DNA from 3 places in the Brevibacillus sp. M2.1A genome. Region 1 is predicted to be linked to each of the others. Evidence: predicted binding sites of a transcription regulator. Region 1 holds the regulator's gene; each other region holds the start of a gene.
What was found. The regulator LexA, encoded in region 1, represses DNA repair genes until DNA is damaged. The targets are predictions, from matches to a motif close to CGAACATATGTTCG.
Positions count from the first base shown of each region.

Region 1 (6,939 bases):
GGCAGCCCCAAAAATGATGATCCTTCCTGTATTGAAGAAGTAGAGGTCGGCTCTTTGCTTGAAGATTAATCCTTTCGTAGGAGATGAACTCTTTCACGTAATTCCTGTTCGGTTAACGATTCCAATTGCAACAAGGCCTCATATGGATCACTACCTGGAATATGAAAGTATCGAGCAAATGCAGGCTCGGTTTTGATGCCGCTTTGCTTCAGAGCTCTGATGTGTTGGTATGCATCCATGCCCCCTATTTCTAGCAATCGTGCTTCGATGTCCATATGACGATAGGCATTTTGCTTTTCGACAGCTAACGGTTGAGCAAACAATTCAAACCAAAAGTCAGCTGTGAAAAAAGAGATAACGCACGTGGGAATACTTTTTATATCTAGTTGAGTCACTTCAAATCCAGGCAAACAGCCAAACGCTTTACGAACAACCTGCTCAAACTGATGCAAATCATGACTCTCGCAAATAATATCCAGATCACTTCCTACAACGTCAATGTTCAATGGGATGGTTCCGGCAAGCACTGGACGGTAATCGGATAGTACTTCCATGATGTGCGTCTGTTGAATTGCTTCCAACGCCGCTTTTTGGCGCGATGTTCCTCTGCCCAGGTAAGAGAGATCATGCCAATTTCTCATGGGACAACCTCCATGTCTAGTTTCTTTTAAAATAGTTTAGACAAAAGTGAATAAGTACGCAACGAAATCGGTAATCACTCGTATACCTAAATGAAGGGAGTGTAGTGGATGGAAATATTTTTGTGGGTCGTAGTTGTGTTATTGTTCTTGCTTAGCATCGCAGGAATTTTCTTACCCGTTTTACCTGATACGATCTTGCTGTGGGCGGGCTTTTTACTCTATCACTTTTTTATTGCAGATCCGGGAGCGGGATTGCCGGCATCCTTTTGGTGGGGAATGGTCGTTCTAAGCATTCTACTTTACGGTGCTGACTTGCTGACGAACATGTACTTCGTGAAAAAGTATGGGGGGTCAAAATGGTCGTCCATTGCCGCTGCGGTCGGAATTATCCTCGGGATTTTCGTGTTTCCACCGTTTGGTATGCTGATCTTGCCGTTTGTATTCGTCGTTCTCGTAGAGTTAATGGTGCAGAAGCAATCGATGGAGCGAGCAGTGAAAGCAGGGGTAGGTTCACTGATCGGATTTTTGGGCAGTGCGGTCGTAAAAGTCATCTTGCAAGTTACGATGATCATCTGGTTTTTTATCGCCAGATAACATATAGAAAACGAAAAGGACAGCCGAGGCTGTCCTTTTTTACGTGGAAACTAGTGAATGAGGCGATAGACACCGATGACTTTACCGAGAATGGTGACATGCTCCAGAATGATCGGTTCCATTGTGGCATTCTCCGGTTGGAGTCGGAAGTGGTTCTTTTCTTTGAAAAATCTTTTGACGGTCGCTTCGTCTTCTTCTGTCATGGCTACGACAATGTCACCATTGTTCGCTACGTGTTGTTGGCGAACAATGACGTAATCTCCGTCGAGAATTCCGGCATCAATCATACTGTTCCCGGAGACACGCAGCATGTAGACCTTGTCTGAAGTCACGATATTGTCTGGAAGCGGGAAGTATTCTTCCACATCCTCAATGGCTGTAATCGGTTGTCCAGCAGTTACTTTTCCGATTACGGGCACACGGACGACAGAGTCTTCGAAATTGTCTTGAAAACGATCTTCATCTGATAGCAATTCGATGGCGCGAGGTTTGGTAGGGTCTCGACGAATGAGGCCTTTTTTCTCTAAACGTGCCAAATGACCATGTACCGTTGAGCTGGAAGCGAGTCCGACAGCCTCTCCAATTTCACGTACAGAAGGCGGATATCCTTTATCACGAACTTCCTTTCGTATGAACTCGATGATGGCTTGTTGTCTACTCGATAATTTTGACATAGAAAGACACCCCTGATTTCTCGAACATATTTTCCTATATTATACCATGGGAGCTTGCGTTCGACAAACATAAGTTCGATTCATTGTTGACATGAACATACGTTCTCATTTATTATGAGTTTACAAAAGGACAGAACGTATGTTTGTAAGGGGGCCATTATCATGAATTCATCGACAGTACGTAATCGTTTCGAGAAAAAAGAAGAACGTCGTGTTCGTTTTGGTATCACGAGAGGTCAAGCTCTCTTGTTTCTTATTACATTTATTCTCTTTTTTTACTTGTTGACCGAACTAGTGTTTGCTTCTTCGCCAATGGAGGAGCCACAAGGCATTGAGGTAACCGTACAATCCGGAGATAGCCTATGGTTGTTAGCCGTTCGCTACTCAGATCAGCATACAGATGTTCGTGACTATATCATAGAAATCAAGGAAGCGAACGGTTTGGATAGCAACAGGATTTACCCGGGTCAGACTCTGATCATGCCTGATATGCCGTAAGTGTTCGGCTGTCTTGCGGGATCATTCGAATGTGGTATAATGAAGCGGCACTACTACAGAGTGGGAGGAACCAGCAGTGGTATCTGACGCAGAAATTAAACGCATTAATGAATTGGTCAAAAAATCTCGCGAAGAAGGTTTGACTGAAGAAGAAAAGCTCGAACAAAAAGCATTGCGCCAAAAGTACATTGACGCCGTTAAGCTTTCATTGAGAGCTAATTTGGATTCCATCCGTTATGTGGAAGACCTTGAAGAAAATAAGCCAAAACAGTAAGATAACAATTACTGATACGACAGACATCCTCGCTTGACGCTAGGGTGTCTTTTTCTGTGACATACATAACGCTTTGATTGCCAGGGAGGGAAAGCGATGGCGTGGATAGCTGTAGCGGTTGGAGGAGCAGTTGGCTCTCTTTTGCGCTACCTATTGTCTTTGCTTGCGAATCAGCCGGGATGGCCATGGGGAACCTGGATCGCCAATGTTTGTGGATCGTTGATCATCGGCATCTTGTTCGTGCTGGGGAAAGAACGTGGCATATTATCTCCAACACTCTATCTCTTATTTGCAACGGGGGTCATGGGAGGATTTACGACTTTCTCTAGCTTTTCCTTGGAAGTGGTCACTTTTTGGGGAGAAGGCCACCTGTTGCGTGGCACTTTGTACGCTCTTCTCAGTTTGGGAGTCGGGCTACTTTCTTGTGCGGTTGGAATATGGCTGGGTAGGCAATGGTCCTGATACGTTCAATGGACACGATACATGTGAGGGGGAATGAAGGTGAGTACACAGCATCGTGATTATGAATGGGAACAAAAAAAGCTGGATGAAACAATTTCGGCGATTGACGAAGAAATGGAGCAGCTTCGCAATGATATTCGCGAGGCGACAGATGACTATGTGAAACAGGTCGTTAACTATAAAAAGGCAAAGGATTTGCGTTACCTGGAAGATCAGGGGCGAGAGAAGCCTTATTTCGGCAGAGTGGACTTCTTGAAAGATGAGATCTACGAGCTGGATCAGGTCTACATAGGAAAACGGGGAATTGTACGCAGCGATACGTTTGATTCTGTCGTCGTGGATTGGCGTGCGCCTATCGCCAGTCTTTATTATTCCGGTGAGAGCAAAGACGCGTTTTATCGAATGGGACGAGAGATCGTGCGAGGTGAAGTTCGCTTAAAGCGTAATTTTGCGATTGAAGACGGTAAGATCGTCGGCATCTATGATGGAGCGGTAAAAGAAACGATTAACCGCGAAATGGGGCATCCTGACGAGTTTTTGCAAGAGGGCTTCATTGATGAATTTTTGGCAGCCAATCTGAATCAGGCGAACGATAGCAGGCTAAAAGACATCGTCGCTACGATTCAATCCGAGCAAAATGATATTATCCGGGCGGAAAAAGAACGGCCCATCGTTGTGCAAGGAGTAGCGGGGAGCGGAAAAACGACCATTGCGCTGCACCGACTCTCCTATTTGATATATAACTATCAGGATTCCATGATGTCCAAAAAATTCATGGTGTTCGCACCAAACCGGATGTTTCTTACCTATATATCCGAGGTTTTGCCTGAGTTGGGAGTCGATGACGTTCAGCAGTCTACCTTTGTGGATTGGGCAGCGCGTCTCGTGAAACCTCTGCTGCCAAAAGGATGGAGAATCGTGAGTCCGGATAAGCCTCTGCAATTGTTCTTTGAAGAGGGGCAGGATGAGCGCCAGCAAGAAATGACGCGAAACAGGCTTCGCTTCAAAGGATCGCTCGCTTGTCGGGAGGCGCTGGAGCAATATATCCGGCATATCGTCGAAACGAGAATTCCTTTTAAGAAACTCAGCTTTTTATACAATAAAACGAAACAAGTCTTTTCCATTCCGGGTGATTTTATTCGCCAATGCTTCCTGGAGCAATTCGCCAATATGCCGTATCATCGACGGGTAGAAGCTCTTCGTAAGCATTTGAAACAAGAAATGAACAAGCAATTATTTGCCCATTTGCGAGAACGAAAAGTCGATTTGGACAAAGAAGGCTTGTACAAATTCGAGAAAATGCTGGAGCAAATCCTGGATACGTACCTGACTTCATTTCCAAGACTGGAAATTTTCGCAGCTTATCGCGAATTGATTGCTGACGAGGAATTGCTGCGCAAGCTCGTACCTGCTGATATTTCAGACGAAGTGGTGCGTGATGTGACGCAGTCAAGTGCTGCGCTGTTTGCAGAGGAGAGATTGGAGCCGGAAGATATCGCTCCACTGCTATACTTGCAGCATATTGTTGAAGGAATGAATAAAGCGGAGCATTTTGATCATACGGTCGTGGATGAAGCACAAGACTTGAGTGCGTTAGAAATAGCCGTCATTGCATTGGCAACCAAGCGAAACTCGCTCACAATCGTGGGAGATATTGCGCAAGGCATCCATAGCTACCGGGGGATTCATGCCTGGGAAGAGTTGACGAAGGGGATTTTTGCCCAGCTGTTTCCTTCCTATTATACGTTGTCGCAAAGTTATCGTTCGACAATTGAGATCATGCGCTGCGCCAATGAAGTGTTGCGGCAAATTGAATTGCCCGAGACGGTATTGGCAAAACCGGTTTTGCGACATGGTGAAAAACCAATCATGGTCAAGGCTCGTTCACGAGCGCAACTATGGGAGGACATCTCTTCACGTGTGGCTGCCTACCAGTCGGAAGGCTTCAAAACGATTGCCATTGTAGCGAAAACCATACAAGCGAGTAAAAAAGCCCATAAAGGCTTGCAAGACAAAATAGCTGATCTGACTCTGTTAGGCAGCAAGGATAACCAATTTCCCGGTGGCGTAACCGTCATGCCTGCTTTTTTAACAAAAGGCTTGCAGTTCGATGTGGTCATTATACTGGATGTGGATGCCTATCAAAATAATGAATGGGATGCGAAACTGTTGTACGTCGCGATGACACGTCCGGTCCATCGGCTTGTTATGACGCAGGTTGATGATGTTTCTTCACCGTTGCTGAAAGATTTACCGACAGCGCTGTACACCATGGCTACTGACGAATAAGAATCGACTCATCAAAGAAAACCCTCTGCCTGTAAAAAGCAGAGGGTTTATCTGTACAATCTTAGTGGTCGCCTGTGTTGCCTTTGGAAGGGTTGGTAATCACAAAACCTTCTTGCGGCAAGAAGAGGTAATCAATGACAACGCCATCCAGTAATGGCTCATCTTTTTTCACGATCACATCGATCTCTTTGTCAGTCGAGATCACCACATCTTCTTCTGTTGGCTTGTCCAGAGCGAGTCCGTAGTGGGCATGATCACCATGAGCGTGAGTAATATAAACGCGCAGTTTCAATTCTTTGTCTTCTTCTTGCTCGATAATTGGAGCCAATTGTTTGGCAGCGTTACGAGTGATTTTTAGTTTCACAGGTCAAATCCCCTAACTGTATGTAAGTTACCCTTCCATCTTAGCAAGAGGGAATTCAGGATGCAATGTTGAAAGTGTTACGACATGTGTAGAGAATGACAACGGGGTGGAAGGAGAGTCATCTATGAAAATTGATTTGCGTAGTGATACCGTTACGAAACCAACCGAGGAGATGCTTCGGGCAATGGCGGAAGCGGAGGTTGGTGATGATGTTTACCGAGAGGACCCAACTGTCAATCGTTTGGAAGTAATCGCGGCTGAAATACTCGGAAAGGAAGCGGCTCTGTTCGTAACAAGTGGCACGCAAGGCAATCAGGTCGCTGTTTTGACACACTGTGTCAATGGAGACGAGGTCATTGCGGAAGCGGATTCGCACATTTTTTACTATGAAGGCGGCGCTATGTCGGCATTAGCCGGCGTACAGACAAGGACGCTGGTTGGCGAACGGGGTGCTTTGCGTGCTGAAGAGGTAGAGAGGGCGATACGGGGCAACAATATCCATTTTCCTCGCACAAAATTGATCTGTCTCGAAAATACACATAATCGCGCTGGAGGGGCGGTAATCTCTGTCGCGCAAATGAAGAGTGTTTATGCTATCGCGCAAAAACAAGGTATTCCCGTTCATTTGGACGGTGCTCGTCTCTTCAATGCAGCTGTCGCCCAAGGTGTTGCAGTCAGTGAGCTAAGCGCTTTTGCCGATACCGTTCAGATTTGTTTGTCGAAAGGGCTGAGTGCTCCGGTTGGTTCCATTTTGGCTGGGGATCGTGCGTTTATCGAGGAAGCGAGATGGTGGAGAAAAAAATTAGGAGGCGGGATGCGTCAGGCAGGGTATTTGGCAGCACCGGGCATCATCGCTTTGACACGGATGACCGAACGATTGGCAGAAGACCATGAACGGGCACAGCAATTGGCAAAAGGCTTGCGCCAGCTATCGCTTCAGGTCGAGCAAGTCGAGACGAATATCGTGCTGGTAAATACAGACTCGATTGGACAAACAGCTGTTGGCTTCTTGGAACGTTTGGAGGAAAAAGGAGTGCTCGCTGTTGATTTTGACGAGTATGTCATTCGCTTTACGACGCATCGACACATTACCGATCAACATATCGAGACCGTCGTTGCAGCAGTCGAGCAATTATTGGAAAA
Region 1 covers NZ_JABSUY020000001.1:4,111,232-4,118,170, reverse strand. The annotation lists gene HP567_RS19625 (SOS response-associated peptidase) at 1-69, shown strand, start outside; gene HP567_RS19620 (DUF4269 domain-containing protein) at 66-641, opposite strand; gene HP567_RS19615 (DUF456 domain-containing protein) at 750-1,235, shown strand; gene lexA (transcriptional repressor LexA) at 1,286-1,909, opposite strand; gene yneA (cell division suppressor protein YneA) at 2,072-2,407, shown strand; gene HP567_RS19600 (DUF896 domain-containing protein) at 2,484-2,681, shown strand; gene crcB (fluoride efflux transporter CrcB) at 2,778-3,143, shown strand; gene HP567_RS19590 (HelD family protein) at 3,183-5,432, shown strand; gene HP567_RS19585 (HesB/IscA family protein) at 5,494-5,796, opposite strand; gene ltaE (low-specificity L-threonine aldolase) at 5,921-6,939, shown strand, end outside.

Region 2 (6,939 bases), 3.2 Mb from region 1:
GACTACAATTAACACGATAAAGACATTCACGACCTCCCAGGAGGGCGAGAGGTAGCGATTGGCGATTTGGGTGGCTTTGGTTTTTTCCCGATTCAAATAGATCATCGACCAAAAACCAGCACCGAAGTCGAAGGAGGCTGCGACGGAATAGATGACGACGAAAATCCAGAGCAGCGTAATGGCAATAATCGTGTCGGTCATGCCGTTCCTCCGTCCACTTTCGGCTGTTCTGGCGGATCGAGCTGTAAGGGATGGCGGCCAAAATAGCTGCGGAATACGAGCAGGGTGACGATCGCGAAAAATACGTACACCGAGAGAAAAATCCAAAATAGAGTAGAAATGCCTGCTGCTTGGGTAGCAGCGTCAACTGTTTTCATCACGCGATACACCACCCATGGCTGGCGTCCTGTGCAGGCAAAAATCCAGCCGAATTCGATGCCTAGCAAGGCGAGCGGTCCACTCGCGACAAAGATCCAGAGAACCCAACGGGGAAACTGAGATCGTTTTAGGAGCTTCTTCCAAGCGAAGCCGATGAAACCTACAAAGATCAACAAGCTACCGATGATGACCATCCCGTTAAATAACGTATGGATGTAGAGTGGAGGCCACAGCTCCTTTGGAAAGTCGTCCAGACCGACCACGACCTCGTCAAAGCGATTGGCTGCAAGGAAGCTGAGCGCCCATGGAATCTCGATGGCGTATTTGACTTCTTTTGTCTCGGGATCGGTATAGCCGCCAATCGCGAGTGGGGCATATGCTTGTGTTTCAAACAGTCCTTCCGCAGCGGCCAGCTTTTCCGGCTGGTATTTATGCAAAAGCTGCGCGGATTCATGCCCGTTCAAGGCAGTTAATAGGGAAAAGGTGCCTCCCACGATTAAACCGGCCAAGAGTGCTTTTTGATGATACAAATAAACCCGACTGCCTTTTTCAGCGCGCAGCATTTTCCACGCTGCTACACCAGCGACGATGAATGCCCCCGTCATATAAGCAGAGACAGTTACATGACCTGCCGTCACGAAAAAGCTGGGATTAAAAAAAGCTTTCCAAGGGTCCACGTCGACGATTTGCCCATCGACCATCCGAAAGCCAGTTGGCGTGCCTTCAAAGGCGTGGACATTCGTAATCAGGATCGCGGACGCCGTCGCACCAAGCAAAACCATGAACAAGCTCAACAAACGCATGTTGCGGGATAAGCGGTGAGCCGCGTAAACGTAGATGGACATAAATAAGGCTTCCACGAAGAAAGCGAATATTTCGATCTGAAAAGGTAGCGAGATCACCTTGCCGACAATCTCCATGAATCCAGGCCATAATAGGGAAAGCTGGACTCCAGCAATCGTACCAGAGGGGATCGCGACGCCTAATAAGATCGCCTGGGCTTTTGTCCAGCGTTTGGCCATCATCTCGTAATCTCGGTCACGCGTCCGCCAAAAGAGGAGCTCCACCAGCAAGATCATGAGCGGGAGACCAACACCCATGGTCGCAAAAATAATGTGAAAGGCCATAGTCGTCCCGAATATGGCTCTGGTCATCACGATATCTTCCACGTTCAACTTCCTTTCTGATCGGCACCAAAAATTGTTAACGATTTCCTCGTTAATGTCCCATGAGGAGGCGGAGTTTATACGAAAAAAACCGTCACAAAAATGTGACGGTCGGGCTTGATGATAGGATAAGGACGTTTAGAAGAGTAGATTATTTACGATAGAGTGGATAATCAACCTCAGTTGGTACTTGAATCAACACCAGGCGGAGTGGAGCATCCGTTGAGGCTGTGTAGATGGCTGTGCTGCTTTCCGCGGAGGAGAGAACGACAAAGTCACCTTTGGTTGCCGGGGTGTGGTTCTCGCTGACAGTTGCTTTCTCTGCAACGCTTCCGTTCCCTTCCACTATGACGACTGCGTGAGCATAACCAGCCGGGAGTTCTTTTTCATACGACTTTCCAGCGGGAATCGTGATATCGCTCATCAAGGAATCCGTGACCAACTGAATGGGAGCAGACGATCCGATGATGTGTTTTACTTGGACACCATCGACATCCTCAGACGGAAACTCCTCATGATCATACTGATTGTAAGTAGGCGGTTGCTTCGTTGTCTGCGCAAGATGCGGTTCAAACCAGATTTGAAACATTTCTGTATCCTTGCCGAGCTCTTCTGCATGGTACGCGCCTGAACCGGTTTGCATGATCTGCGCGCCGCCTGTCGACACCTCTTGAAGATTTCCGAGTGTGTCCCGATGTCCGACTGTCCCTGTGAGGACATACGACAAAATTTCAAAGCCGGAGTGAGGATGCAGCGGAATTTCAAATGTCTTCAGCGATTTTGCCCATGCCCAGTAAAAAAGCGGTCCTACCCGTTTGACAACGGAGCCTTCATGAGGGAAGCCAATTGGTTTATTCTCTACGATTTCACCGTCGCCAAAATGTCCTTTTGCTTGCTCGTTCTGTGTGTAGACGCGGATTTCCATCTGATGTTCCTCCCTTAGTACGATTGCTGGCTTACGGGGTGTGAGGAGTTGCCATTAAAACAAAATGTATGCGCCTGGACCGATCAACGCTACCCCAATAACGACTACGATTAATGTCAGGTTGTATTCGAATCCGTTTTGTGTGACCCAATATCCATTTTGACCGTGTACCTTCAGAATGGCAACCAGCATTGTGAAAGCAAGCAGAATAGCACTTGGCCAGATACCTACGCCTGTGGCAAACATGAGACCGCCAACGAGTTCAGACAATCCAGCGACAAAAGCCATTGCTACGCCAGGTTTCACTCCGATAGACTCCAGCCAGCCGCCTGTTCCTTTCAAACCATAACCGCCAAACCAGCCAAACAGCTTCTGTGCACCATGACCTGCAAACGTCAAACCAATGACCAAACGAATCAACAACAATCCAGTATCCAACACTTTTCATCTCTCCTTAATTACTTTTAATTAGTATATCTTTATTTTAAGATATTTGCCCAAAAAGGCTGGCGGGCCTTAGAAGGATTCCGCCAGTTTTACTGCTTTTTCTACACCAGCTGCAACGAGCTCAGCTGCTTTGTCTTGGAATTGGTTGTGACCTTCTACGATCACTTCGGTTACATTGCTAACGCCCCAGAAGCCGAGGATCGTGCGAACGTATTTGTTTGCCATTTCCATCTGAGCCATAGGCCCTTCGGAATAAACGCCACCGCGTGCGCTCAACAGAGCTACTTTTTTGTCGCCCATCAGACCAACTGGACCTTCAGCTGTGTACTTGAATGTTTTACCTGCTTGGGAGAGGTAATCCATGTACGAGTGCAGAACAGCAGGAACAGTGAAGTTCCACATTGGGAAAGCAAATACGATTTTGTCTGCTGCTGTAAACTGGTTCAGGTATTTGTTAACCAAGTCAGCACGTTTTTGCTCATCAGCAGACAGCTCGATGCCGTTTCCTGCTTTCCACATAGCAGTCAGCATGTCGTTACCGTAATAAGGGAGGTTTTCAGCAAACAGATCCAACTCAACGATTTCGTCGTTTGGGTGTGTTTCTTTGTATGCTTTCGTGAAAGCTTCGTACAGCTTTACACTTGTAGCCTGCTCAACTGGGCGATCGTTTGCTTTAATAAAAAGTACTTTACTCATGAAAATTTCATTCCCCTTCCGTTTAGTAAGTCGCTAACTTTTAATGTGTAAATCTTGATTTTAAGATTATTACGTATCAGATCTTTTGTCAACACTTTTTTAAAACGATTGTGGTGAAGAGAGGGGCTGCTCATCTAATAAGTAGCTTGAGCAGTGCGGCCCAATTTTTTTAGCAGTTCGATTGCTTGACGTTGTTCTTCTGGTGTGAGACCTTCCATCGCTTTCTCAATAGCGAGTTGATGAGGAGGGAAGATTTCAGACAAAAATTGATGCCCTTTTTCAGTGAGTTCCGCAAAAATGACGCGGCGGTCTGCTGAACAGGGCTTGCGAATGAGCAGTTGCTTCTTTTCGAGTTTGTCCACAACGTATGTGATGTTTCCGCTGGAGATCAATATTTTTTCGCCAATTTGCTGCAATGGTTGAGGACCTTTATGAAATAATACCTCTAGTACGCCGAATTCAGTTGGATTAAGTCCATGCTCGCGAATGTGACGATTGGAGTGAGCGGTAACCCAGTTGTATGACCTTGATAAAACGACAAAAAGATCGAGGGGATCATTTCGAAGTGGTTTGTCAGACATAATGGACCCTCCTTTACATCGAAATTTCGATATCTTTAATTTAAGATAATCCTACATGATCGTGTTCCTGTTTGTCAAATTAAGATAAAAATAAAATGAAAAACACGCCTGTACAAACAGTTGTCTTAGTGATAAACTTTTGTTTGTAAACGAGCTGTGAAAGCGTAACAAAAGAAAGGAGGATGACCGTGGAAAAAGACATGCAGATCCTTCATCATATCCGGCAAAATCCTTTTATCACGCAGCAGGAGCTGGCTGATCTGATTGGAATCTCACGTTCAGCGGTAGCTGGCTACATCGCACAGTTGACCAAACGCGGGGAAATCAAGGGACGGGCTTATGTACTTCGTGATGAAGGAATGATTGCTTGTATCGGTGGGGCCAACCTGGACCGCAAAGCACGCGGCAAGCAACAGGTGCGTCTACATTCATCCAATCCCGTAACGATTATGGAATCGTGTGGAGGGGTGGCACGGAATATCGCGGAGAACCTCGGTCGTCTTGGCTGCAATACGTCCCTCATTACGAGCGTTGGTGAGGACAAAGAAGGCGAATGGCTCTTGCAGGAGACGAAAAAGCACGGGGTGCACATCAGCCAGGTGTGGAGACTTCCTACACAGCGGACGGGAACGTATACGGCGCTTCTCGATATTGATGGCGAGATGGTTGTTTCCCTGGCGAACATGGATATTTACGATGCTCTCACACCGGAGATGTTTGCGGAGAAATGGTCGCATATTGCAGCAGCCCACGTGGTTTTCATCGATACAAACATTCCGGCGGACTGCTTGGCCTACATCATCGAACGCTGCCGGGAGGAAAACATCCTGCTCTTCGTTGACCCGGTCTCATCCATTAAAGCAAAGAAGCTCCCACAGCAATTGGACGGAGTAGAAGCGATTTTGCCGAATCGCGAAGAAGCCGAGCTGATGGCTGGCATGAAGATCACGACGATCGAAGAATGCGCCGAGGCTTGCCGCAAGATCAGGGAACGAGGCGTCAAGCACGTCATTGTGACCTTGGGCGAAGAAGGCATTTACTATCAATCCGAGGACGTTGAGGAGCATATGCTTCCATATCCAACAGAAGTAGTAGATGTAACGGGTGCGGGAGATGCGTTCGCGTCGGGACTACTGTATGGCATTGTAAACGGAGAGTCTTTCCAGAGAGCGTGCCGTCTTGGATTGGCAGCATCCGCTCTGACATTGCAAACAGAGCAGTCCGTATCTCCTCTATTAAAAGCAGAACAATTGGAAATGGCCGTAGAACAATTCGAAAAGGAGCGATAAGAGATGAAACAATATTTGACCTTTACTGAGGAAGTACGCCACGCATTGGAGAACAACCTGCCGGTAGTTGCACTGGAGACGACGATTATTTCGCACGGTATGCCATATCCGCAAAACATCGAAATGGCAAAAGAAGTAGAGCAAATCATTCGCGACAACGGTGCTGTACCAGCTACGATCGGGATCATGGACGGCAAAATCAAAATCGGTTTGTCTGACAGCGAGCTGGAGGAGTTTGCAACGAATAAAAACGTAGCAAAAGTAAGTCGCCGGGACTTCGCTTACATTTTGGCTAGCGGTAAAATCGGTGCGACTACAGTAGCCGCTACCATGATCGCAGCTGAGATGGCTGGCATCCACATGTTTGCAACTGGTGGTATCGGCGGGGTACACCGTGAAGGCGAAATCACTTGGGACGTATCTGCTGACCTGACTGAGTTGGCTCAAACAGATGTAGCTGTAGTATGCGCGGGTGCGAAATCGATCCTCGATATCGGCCGCACACTCGAATATTTGGAAACACAAGGTGTACCAGTTGTGGGTTACCGCACGGATGAATTCCCATCCTTCTTCGCTCGCGAAAGCGGATTTGGTGTAGACATGCGTATCGATACACCAGAAGAAGTCGGTAAGATGATGAACACCAAATGGGATCTGGGACTCAAAGGCGGTATGATTATCGCAAACCCAGTACCAGAATCCGATGCACTCAACCACCAGGAAATCGAGGCTGTGATTCAAAAAGCACTCGCAGAAGCAAAAGAAAACAACATTGCAGGTAAACAGGTAACGCCATTCATGCTCGATAAAGTGAAAAAGCTGACAGAAGGCAAGAGCTTGGCAACAAACATCGCGCTGGTGAAACACAATGCTGAAGTAGCTGCAAAAATCGCGGTAGCTTATCAGAAAGAAGCGAATCAAGGCAAATAAGAGAGATTGAACAACAAAATAGTCAAAGAAAAACGAGCCGCTAGAATCGCTTCTAGGGCTCGTTTCGTTTATTTTACTCACTCCCACCAATGCTGCATTCCACGGACTCCAACATCCCACAGCTTAGCGTTTCCGGAAACGATAATGGTAATTTCGTTTACCTCGTTAAAAGGCAACTCCCTTAAAGCCTCTGCCCCTTGATAGGATTGTTCGTTTAACTGAGATATTTCTTGTCCATCTACGATGATTTTGGCTTCACCCGTTGAGTCTCCGTTGTCGGGAATGCCGAAATAGAAAGAAAGCCAGACATTTTCTTTGTTCCCCAGAATATAGGTGTATGTTTTGGTTGATTCACCTTCACTGCTATACACGTTCATTTTCGGCTCTATTCGCTCACCTGCTACGGTGAAGCTTGGGAGGTTCTCCGTCATAGGTGTAGTTCCTGTCATTTCTTTCATAACCGTTAATGATTGGATAGGGCCTTCTCTTTTTTTGAGGATTTCAGAGACCACCATGACTCCAAATAT
Region 2 covers NZ_JABSUY020000001.1:948,808-955,746, forward strand. The annotation lists gene HP567_RS04710 (cytochrome d ubiquinol oxidase subunit II) at 1-201, opposite strand, end outside; gene HP567_RS04715 (cytochrome ubiquinol oxidase subunit I) at 198-1,532, opposite strand; gene HP567_RS04720 (pirin family protein) at 1,696-2,469, opposite strand; gene HP567_RS04725 (DoxX family protein) at 2,524-2,910, opposite strand; gene HP567_RS04730 (FMN-dependent NADH-azoreductase) at 2,986-3,612, opposite strand; gene HP567_RS04735 (MarR family winged helix-turn-helix transcriptional regulator) at 3,747-4,193, opposite strand; gene HP567_RS04740 (carbohydrate kinase) at 4,382-5,482, shown strand; gene HP567_RS04745 (pseudouridine-5'-phosphate glycosidase) at 5,486-6,412, shown strand; gene HP567_RS04750 (VanZ family protein) at 6,490-6,939, opposite strand, start outside.
Region 2: a site for LexA is predicted at 4,326-4,339, ahead of HP567_RS04740 (carbohydrate kinase). Genes of this name have one in related genera too.

Region 3 (6,939 bases), on a different contig from region 1:
CAAACATGCATACCTTCTTTTTTTCGAGAAAAGCTTGTCCATTCGGAAACTTACTGGTGGCTGTTGCGTCTCAATGTAGGAGGAAAAAAAAGGGAGTGGGGTCGGTGTTCAAGGTAAAAAGAACGGTCTCGTGGTATTTGTCGGGTACATTAGCTGCTGCCACGGTTTTTGCCGCACCCTTATCAGGAGCTGGCGCAACGACTTCTGTGACCGTAGCACAGGCACAATCAGTTGTGGCTGTGCCGATGCATGTGACCAAAGGTGTCCAAAAGCTAGTCAAACTTTTACCGGAGTTGTCTTCGCGTTATGTCGTTTACGGTGGCGATGTGGATGGACCTGGTGTGAGCGGGGTGGCGGTCACGTTTGCGCTGTCTGCGGCTGAGGCTGAATCGTCCATGGATGATGCGATTTTTGACGGACAAACAGGTGAGCTGCTCAGACTGAATCTTACCCCGAAAGCAGCAACAAAGCCTGCCTACCCGACTGAGCAGCAGGCAAAAGCACGTGCGCTGGCTTTTGTCGCTGGATTGCAGGGAACTGCCACAGGAAATGCTTACCAAGCAAGAGAGGTTTTTAAAAATAAGGACCTATTGACGGTTCGGTTGGTGCGAGTCCTGAATAATGTGGTGCTCGATGACGATTATGATTGTCTCGTCAGTTTTGATGCCTCGGGAAGAATCGTTTGGTTTTCTACGTTTGATGGCAGGCTATACGAAAAAGTAAGTCCCTCTTCACTCCCATCTCCGCAGCGCATCATCTCCCCCGAACAAGCTGTTCGAAAGTGGCAAGAAAGCCGTCCATTGGAGCTCGTTTATTTATTGCCCATTCATAATCAAAGCGATCAGGTAGAAGCAAAGCTCGCTTATGTCCTGAAAAATGGAATTATCACGCAACAACATACAGGTAGTGCATTGGATGCCTTTAGTGGCAAACGATTGGTCACAACGAATTCCCGAGCGACAACCAACCCCTCTCAGATCATCAATGTGACCGGAACAGGTGAGAGGTGGGTAGCGCAAACAGAGACGCAAGCGCGTGATTTGTTACGCATGTTGTTTAGAATCGAAACAGAAAAGCTGCCGCTGTCCATCTACGAGGCGAGTTACGATGATGGTCCAGCCCTTCGTTATTTCATATGGGGAAATTTTGGTGAAGGGGTTCCCGATGCTGACAAGATATCTCGAATGGCTACCTTTCCTGAGGGAAGCAATAACGGCGAGCAGCATCATCTACTCGTGACAGATGCAAAGACTGGTGAACTGCTTGAATTTTCCACAAAGGTGAACAATCCACAATGGTCTAATGTGAAAACGGATAAGAAGCGGGATCGGATGGAAGCGGATAAGCTTTTGAAAAGACTGGCTCCGTCTGGAAGCAATCAGATCCAAATAACGGAGGATGGAGATGAAAGGTACACCTCGATCATAGCTGATCCCCTTGTAAACGGCATTCCAGTTTATGGGGTCAATCAAAGTGTGGAGAACGGGATGTATACGATTCAGATCGATTCATGGACGGGTACATGGGAGCAGGTGAGCATAAACAAACCGGCCAGTGTCAAATACCCGGCCCGTTCCCAAGCCCTTAAAGAACAAGTGGCCATGACCCGATTACTGCAAACCTATCCACTTGAGCTGACCTATATCCACCAGCCAGATTATAAGAAAGGCACGATTACATGGAAGCTCGGCTATGACCTTTCGTTTCGCCAAACTCGCTCGCATTGCTTCTGCGGGGGAGAATTTAAAGTAGATGATACGTTTTATGTGGATGCGATAACCGGAAAAGTGATCGTAAACGAATAGGTATTTGTAAAAGAAAAAGCCGCCTTCTCCGATTTCGAAGATGTGCGGCTTTTTGTATAGGTTCTAGGCAGTTGCTTCGAATCCTGTGATTTGATTGAGAGCAACTTTCTTATCATCCTGGAGGACGAATTCGACGACTCCGTTTTTCATGCTGACAGCCTTAACTACTCCGGTAAGAGGAGTAGTGCTAGTGGTGCCATCCGGATTCGTTTGAGACTGGTTGTACGTGATGTTGTAGCCGATCATTTGCGCGTAGGCAAGGGAGTTGCCCATTGTTCTGTTTTCAGGTTTCACCGTCATGCCTACGATTTCTTCGGCTTTTACGGTTGATCCATTATCCAGTTGGAATTGTGCGGTACCGTTTTTGGTGGTAAAACCAGTGATGACGCCATTCAAGATTTCATCAACTTTGGAAATGTCGTTTTTGGTATCTGGATTGCCATCCCGGTCGACTTCCTTTGTTACTTTATAGGAAATCTCACGACCGATCATTTCCATGTACTTCACGCTGTTGTCGAGCGTATTGCCGGCCAGACCTTGCGATTCCAATCCGGAGACGTCTGCCAGCGGAATCGGCGTCGATTCGCCTGCAATACGGAAGTAGATTTTGCCTTGATCCATGTAGACGGCATCAAGTACGCCTTCTTTCTTCTCCGTCTTGGTTTCTCCCGTCATCTCGTCTTTTGTAGTAAGGGAATACGAGGCAGTACGACCTACCAGCTTTTCATACTTTTCCAAAGTGACCATGCTGTTGTTCGATTGCTCCATCAGCGTGGTCATTTTTGTGATTTTTTCTACCATGGTCAGCATACTTGTTTGTTGGATGAACTGAGAGTTGTCCATGGGGGACATAGGGTCTTGATGCTTTAACTGCTCCAGCATGAGCTTCATAAAGGCATTTTGGTCGAGCTCTGTGGAGAATTCTTTTTTGCCTTTATAGCTCATATGCGGTTGTATATAAGGGTTATTTTTGACGGTTGTTCCGGTATCTGACATGTCAATCCTCCCTGAAGGTGGCGAGTGTATCTGCGTATGTTTGTGCTTCCTTCATCTTATATCGGAAAAATTGGTGGAAAGATGAAGACAAACGTTTGTTCGAATTTTGGGCTTAAACTAGCCGGAATTGTGTTATAATGGAAGTAGAAACAGTCATGCTATGAGGAGATGAACGAGGGAATGGAGCGTTTTGAATTGGTATCGGAGTTTCAACCGTCCGGTGACCAGCCGACTGCCATTGCCGAGCTGGTGGCAGGGTTAAAGGCTGGCAAGCGACACCAGACATTGCTGGGTGCGACGGGAACGGGAAAGACTTATACGGCTGCCCAGGTAATTGCTCAGGTGAACAGGCCGACACTCGTGATGGCTCACAACAAAACTCTGGCCGCTCAGCTGTGTGCAGAGTTTAAGGAGTTTTTCCCGAACAACGCGGTGGAATACTTCGTCAGCTACTACGATTACTATCAACCCGAAGCATACATTCCCCAATCGGATACGTTTATTGAAAAAGACTCGAGCATCAACGAGGAGATCGACAAGCTCCGTCACTCGGCTACCAGTGCGCTGTTTGAACGCCGAGACGTGATCATCGTTGCCTCCGTCTCCTGCATTTACGGATTGGGTTCGCCGGAAGAGTATCGCGAACTGCTCTTGTCTTTGCGTGTTGGCATGGAAAAAGGACGGGACGAGATTTTGCATCGGCTGGTCGATATCCAGTACACACGCAACGATATCAACTTTACACGTGGTACGTTCCGCGTGCGGGGTGACGTGGTGGAGATTTTTCCTGCTTCACAGAGTGAGCAGGCGATTCGCGTAGAGTTTTTCGGAGATGAAATTGAGCGGATTACTTCGATTGACGTACTGACCGGGGAGATTTTGGGACAGCGTGATCACATTGCCATTTTCCCTGCCTCTCACTACGTGACGCGCGAGGAGAAAATGAAGCTGGCTATCCAAAGCATCGAGGCCGAACTGGAAGAAAGACTGAAAGAATTCCGTGATGCGGGCAAGCTTCTGGAAGCACAGCGACTGGAGCAACGCACACGGTACGATATTGAGATGATGATGGAGATGGGCTTTTGCTCCGGTATTGAAAACTACTCACGTCATCTGACGGGACTTCCTGCCGGGCATGCTCCGTATACCTTGCTGGATTACTTCCCAGAAGATTTTATCGTCATGATGGATGAGTCGCATATGACCTTGCCGCAGGTTCGGGGGATGTATAACGGTGACCGCGCACGAAAGGATGTACTCGTCGATCACGGATTCCGTCTGCCTTCTGCACGCGATAACCGCCCACTCAAGTTCGAAGAGTTTGAAGGAAAGCTGAAACAAGCGATTTACATTTCAGCTACGCCTGGTCCTTATGAGCTGGAGCACAGCCCGGAAATGGTGCAGCAGGTGATTCGTCCGACAGGCTTGATTGACCCAACAGTTACGGTACGTCCGATCAAAGGACAGATTGACGATTTGATTGGCGAGATTCAGGCTACGATTGCAAAAAATGAGCGAGTTCTCGTCACGACTCTGACGAAGAAAATGTCTGAGGATTTGACGGACTATCTGAAAGAAATCGGAATCAAGGTCCGCTATCTTCACTCGGATATTAAAACGATTGAGCGGATGCAGATTTTACGTTCGTTGCGTTTGGGCGAGTTTGACGTGCTTGTCGGGATCAACCTCTTGCGGGAAGGTCTAGACCTGCCGGAGGTATCGCTTGTGGCGATTTTGGATGCAGACAAGGAAGGGTTCCTGCGCAATGAGCGCTCGCTGATTCAGACGATCGGTCGGGCTGCGCGGAACGCAGAGGGACGCGTTATCATGTACGCGGACAAAATGACAGATTCGATGGCTTCTGCGATTCGAGAGACAGAACGTCGTCGTTCCATTCAGATGGCGTACAATGAAGAGCACGGCATCACGCCGCAAACCGTGAAAAAGTCCGTCCGCGACGTGATCGAGGCGACCAAGGTAGCGGAGGAAAAAGCGGATTATTTGCCACATGCAGACTTCAAAAAAATGCCGAAGAAGGATCGCGTAGCTGTCATAGAGCGTATGGAAGAAGAAATGAAGGAAGCGGCACGCAACCTCATGTTCGAGCGTGCGGCCGAATTGCGTGATTTGATTCTCGAGCTGAAGGCGGAACTCTAAGGAGAGGTTTTTTTCATGCCATTAGAACATATTGTCGTAAAGGGTGCACGTGCCCACAATTTAAAAAATGTTGATGTAGTCATTCCGAGGGACAAATTCGTCGTTCTGACGGGTTTGTCTGGCTCGGGTAAGTCATCGCTTGCTTTTGACACAATTTACGCAGAGGGGCAACGACGCTATGTCGAGTCTCTGTCTGCATACGCCCGTCAATTTCTTGGGCAGATGGACAAGCCGGACGTGGACTCGATTGAGGGACTTTCCCCTGCGATCTCGATTGACCAGAAAACGACGAGCCGCAACCCTCGTTCCACGGTAGGGACGGTTACGGAAATCTACGACTATTTGCGCCTTTTGTATGCGCGTGTAGGTAGAGCGGTTTGCCCGGAGCATGGTATCGAGATCCAATCCCAGACCATCGAACAAATGGTCGATCGACTGATGGAGTATCCTGAGCGCACGAAAATGCAGATTCTAGCTCCCATGGTGCAAGGTCGCAAGGGAGAGCACGTCAAGCTGTTGGAGGACATCCGCAAGCAAGGCTTTGTCCGCGTGCGGGTCAATGGTGAAATTACCGATTTGTCCGAAGATATCAAGCTGGAAAAGAACAAGAAGCATAACATTGAGGTTGTCGTTGACCGGATCGTTGTGAAGCCGGATGTGCAGGCGCGTCTGGCAGACTCCTTGGAAACGGCACTTCGCTTAGCAGATGGCAAGGTCATCGTCGATGTGATGGAGCAAGAAGAGCTGCTGTTCAGTGAAAAACATGCTTGCCCGGTGTGCGGATTCTCCATCGGAGAGCTGGAGCCGCGGATTTTCTCCTTCAACAGCCCGTTTGGTGCCTGCTCGGAGTGCGACGGATTGGGTGTCAAACTGGAGGTAGACCCGGATATGGTCGTTCCTGATGCGACGAAGACGCTCAATGACGGGGCGATTGGCGCATGGGAGCCGAAGACTTCGACTTACTATCAACAATTATTGGAATCAGCTTGCCGCCACTTTAACATTCGGATGGATGTACCTTATGAAGAGCTTACGGCAGCGCACCGACAAATCTTGATGTACGGTAGTGAAGGCGAAAAAATTCACTTCCGCTATGAGAACGAGTTTGGGCAAGTGCGCGAGGCGGTCGTACCGTTCGAGGGTGTCGTCATCAACCTGCAACGACGTCATCTGGAGACCAGCTCGGATTACATCCGCGAGCAAATCGAAGGCTTCATGAGCCAGAAGGCGTGCCCTGTCTGCAAAGGTCAACGTTTGCGTCAGGAGAGCTTGGCGGTAAAGGTAGGGGAGCGCAGTATTTCCGAGCTGACTACGCTGTCGATTCTCGATGCGCATCAATTTGTCGATGGACTGGAACTGACAGAGCGGGAAACAAAGATCGCGAACCTGATCGTAAAAGAAATCAAGGCACGACTGAACTTCTTGATTGATGTCGGACTGGATTACTTGACGCTGAGCCGTGCGGCGGGAACACTGTCAGGGGGAGAAGCGCAACGGATTCGACTGGCTACGCAGATCGGTTCTAGTCTGATGGGCGTTCTCTACATTTTAGATGAGCCGAGTATCGGACTGCATCAGAGGGATAACGCGCGTCTGATCAAGACACTGGAGCATATGACCAAGCTGGGGAATACATTGATCGTCGTCGAGCATGACGAGGATACGATGATGGCCTGCGATTATATTATTGATATTGGACCAGGAGCTGGCATACATGGCGGTCAGATCGTAGCGGCAGGAACTCCGGAAGAAGTCATGAAGGACCCTAACTCTTTGACGGGTGCCTATTTAAGCGGGCGCAAATTCATCCCTGTTCCGATGGAGCGTCGCAAGCCTTCGGACAAATGGATCAAGATTGAGGGCGCGAAGGAAAACAACCTGAAAAACGTCACTGCGAAGCTTCCTCTAGGCGTTTTTGTTGCCGTAACAGGTGTATCTGGCTCAGGAAAAAGTACGCTGATCAATGAAATTTTGCAAAAGA
Region 3 covers NZ_JABSUY020000002.1:10,716-17,654, reverse strand. The annotation lists gene HP567_RS29315 (hypothetical protein) at 96-1,805, shown strand; gene HP567_RS29310 (flagellar hook assembly protein FlgD) at 1,869-2,801, opposite strand; gene uvrB (excinuclease ABC subunit UvrB) at 2,982-4,958, shown strand; gene uvrA (excinuclease ABC subunit UvrA) at 4,974-6,939, shown strand, end outside.
Region 3: a site for LexA is predicted at 2,890-2,903, ahead of uvrB (excinuclease ABC subunit UvrB). Genes of this name have one in related genera too.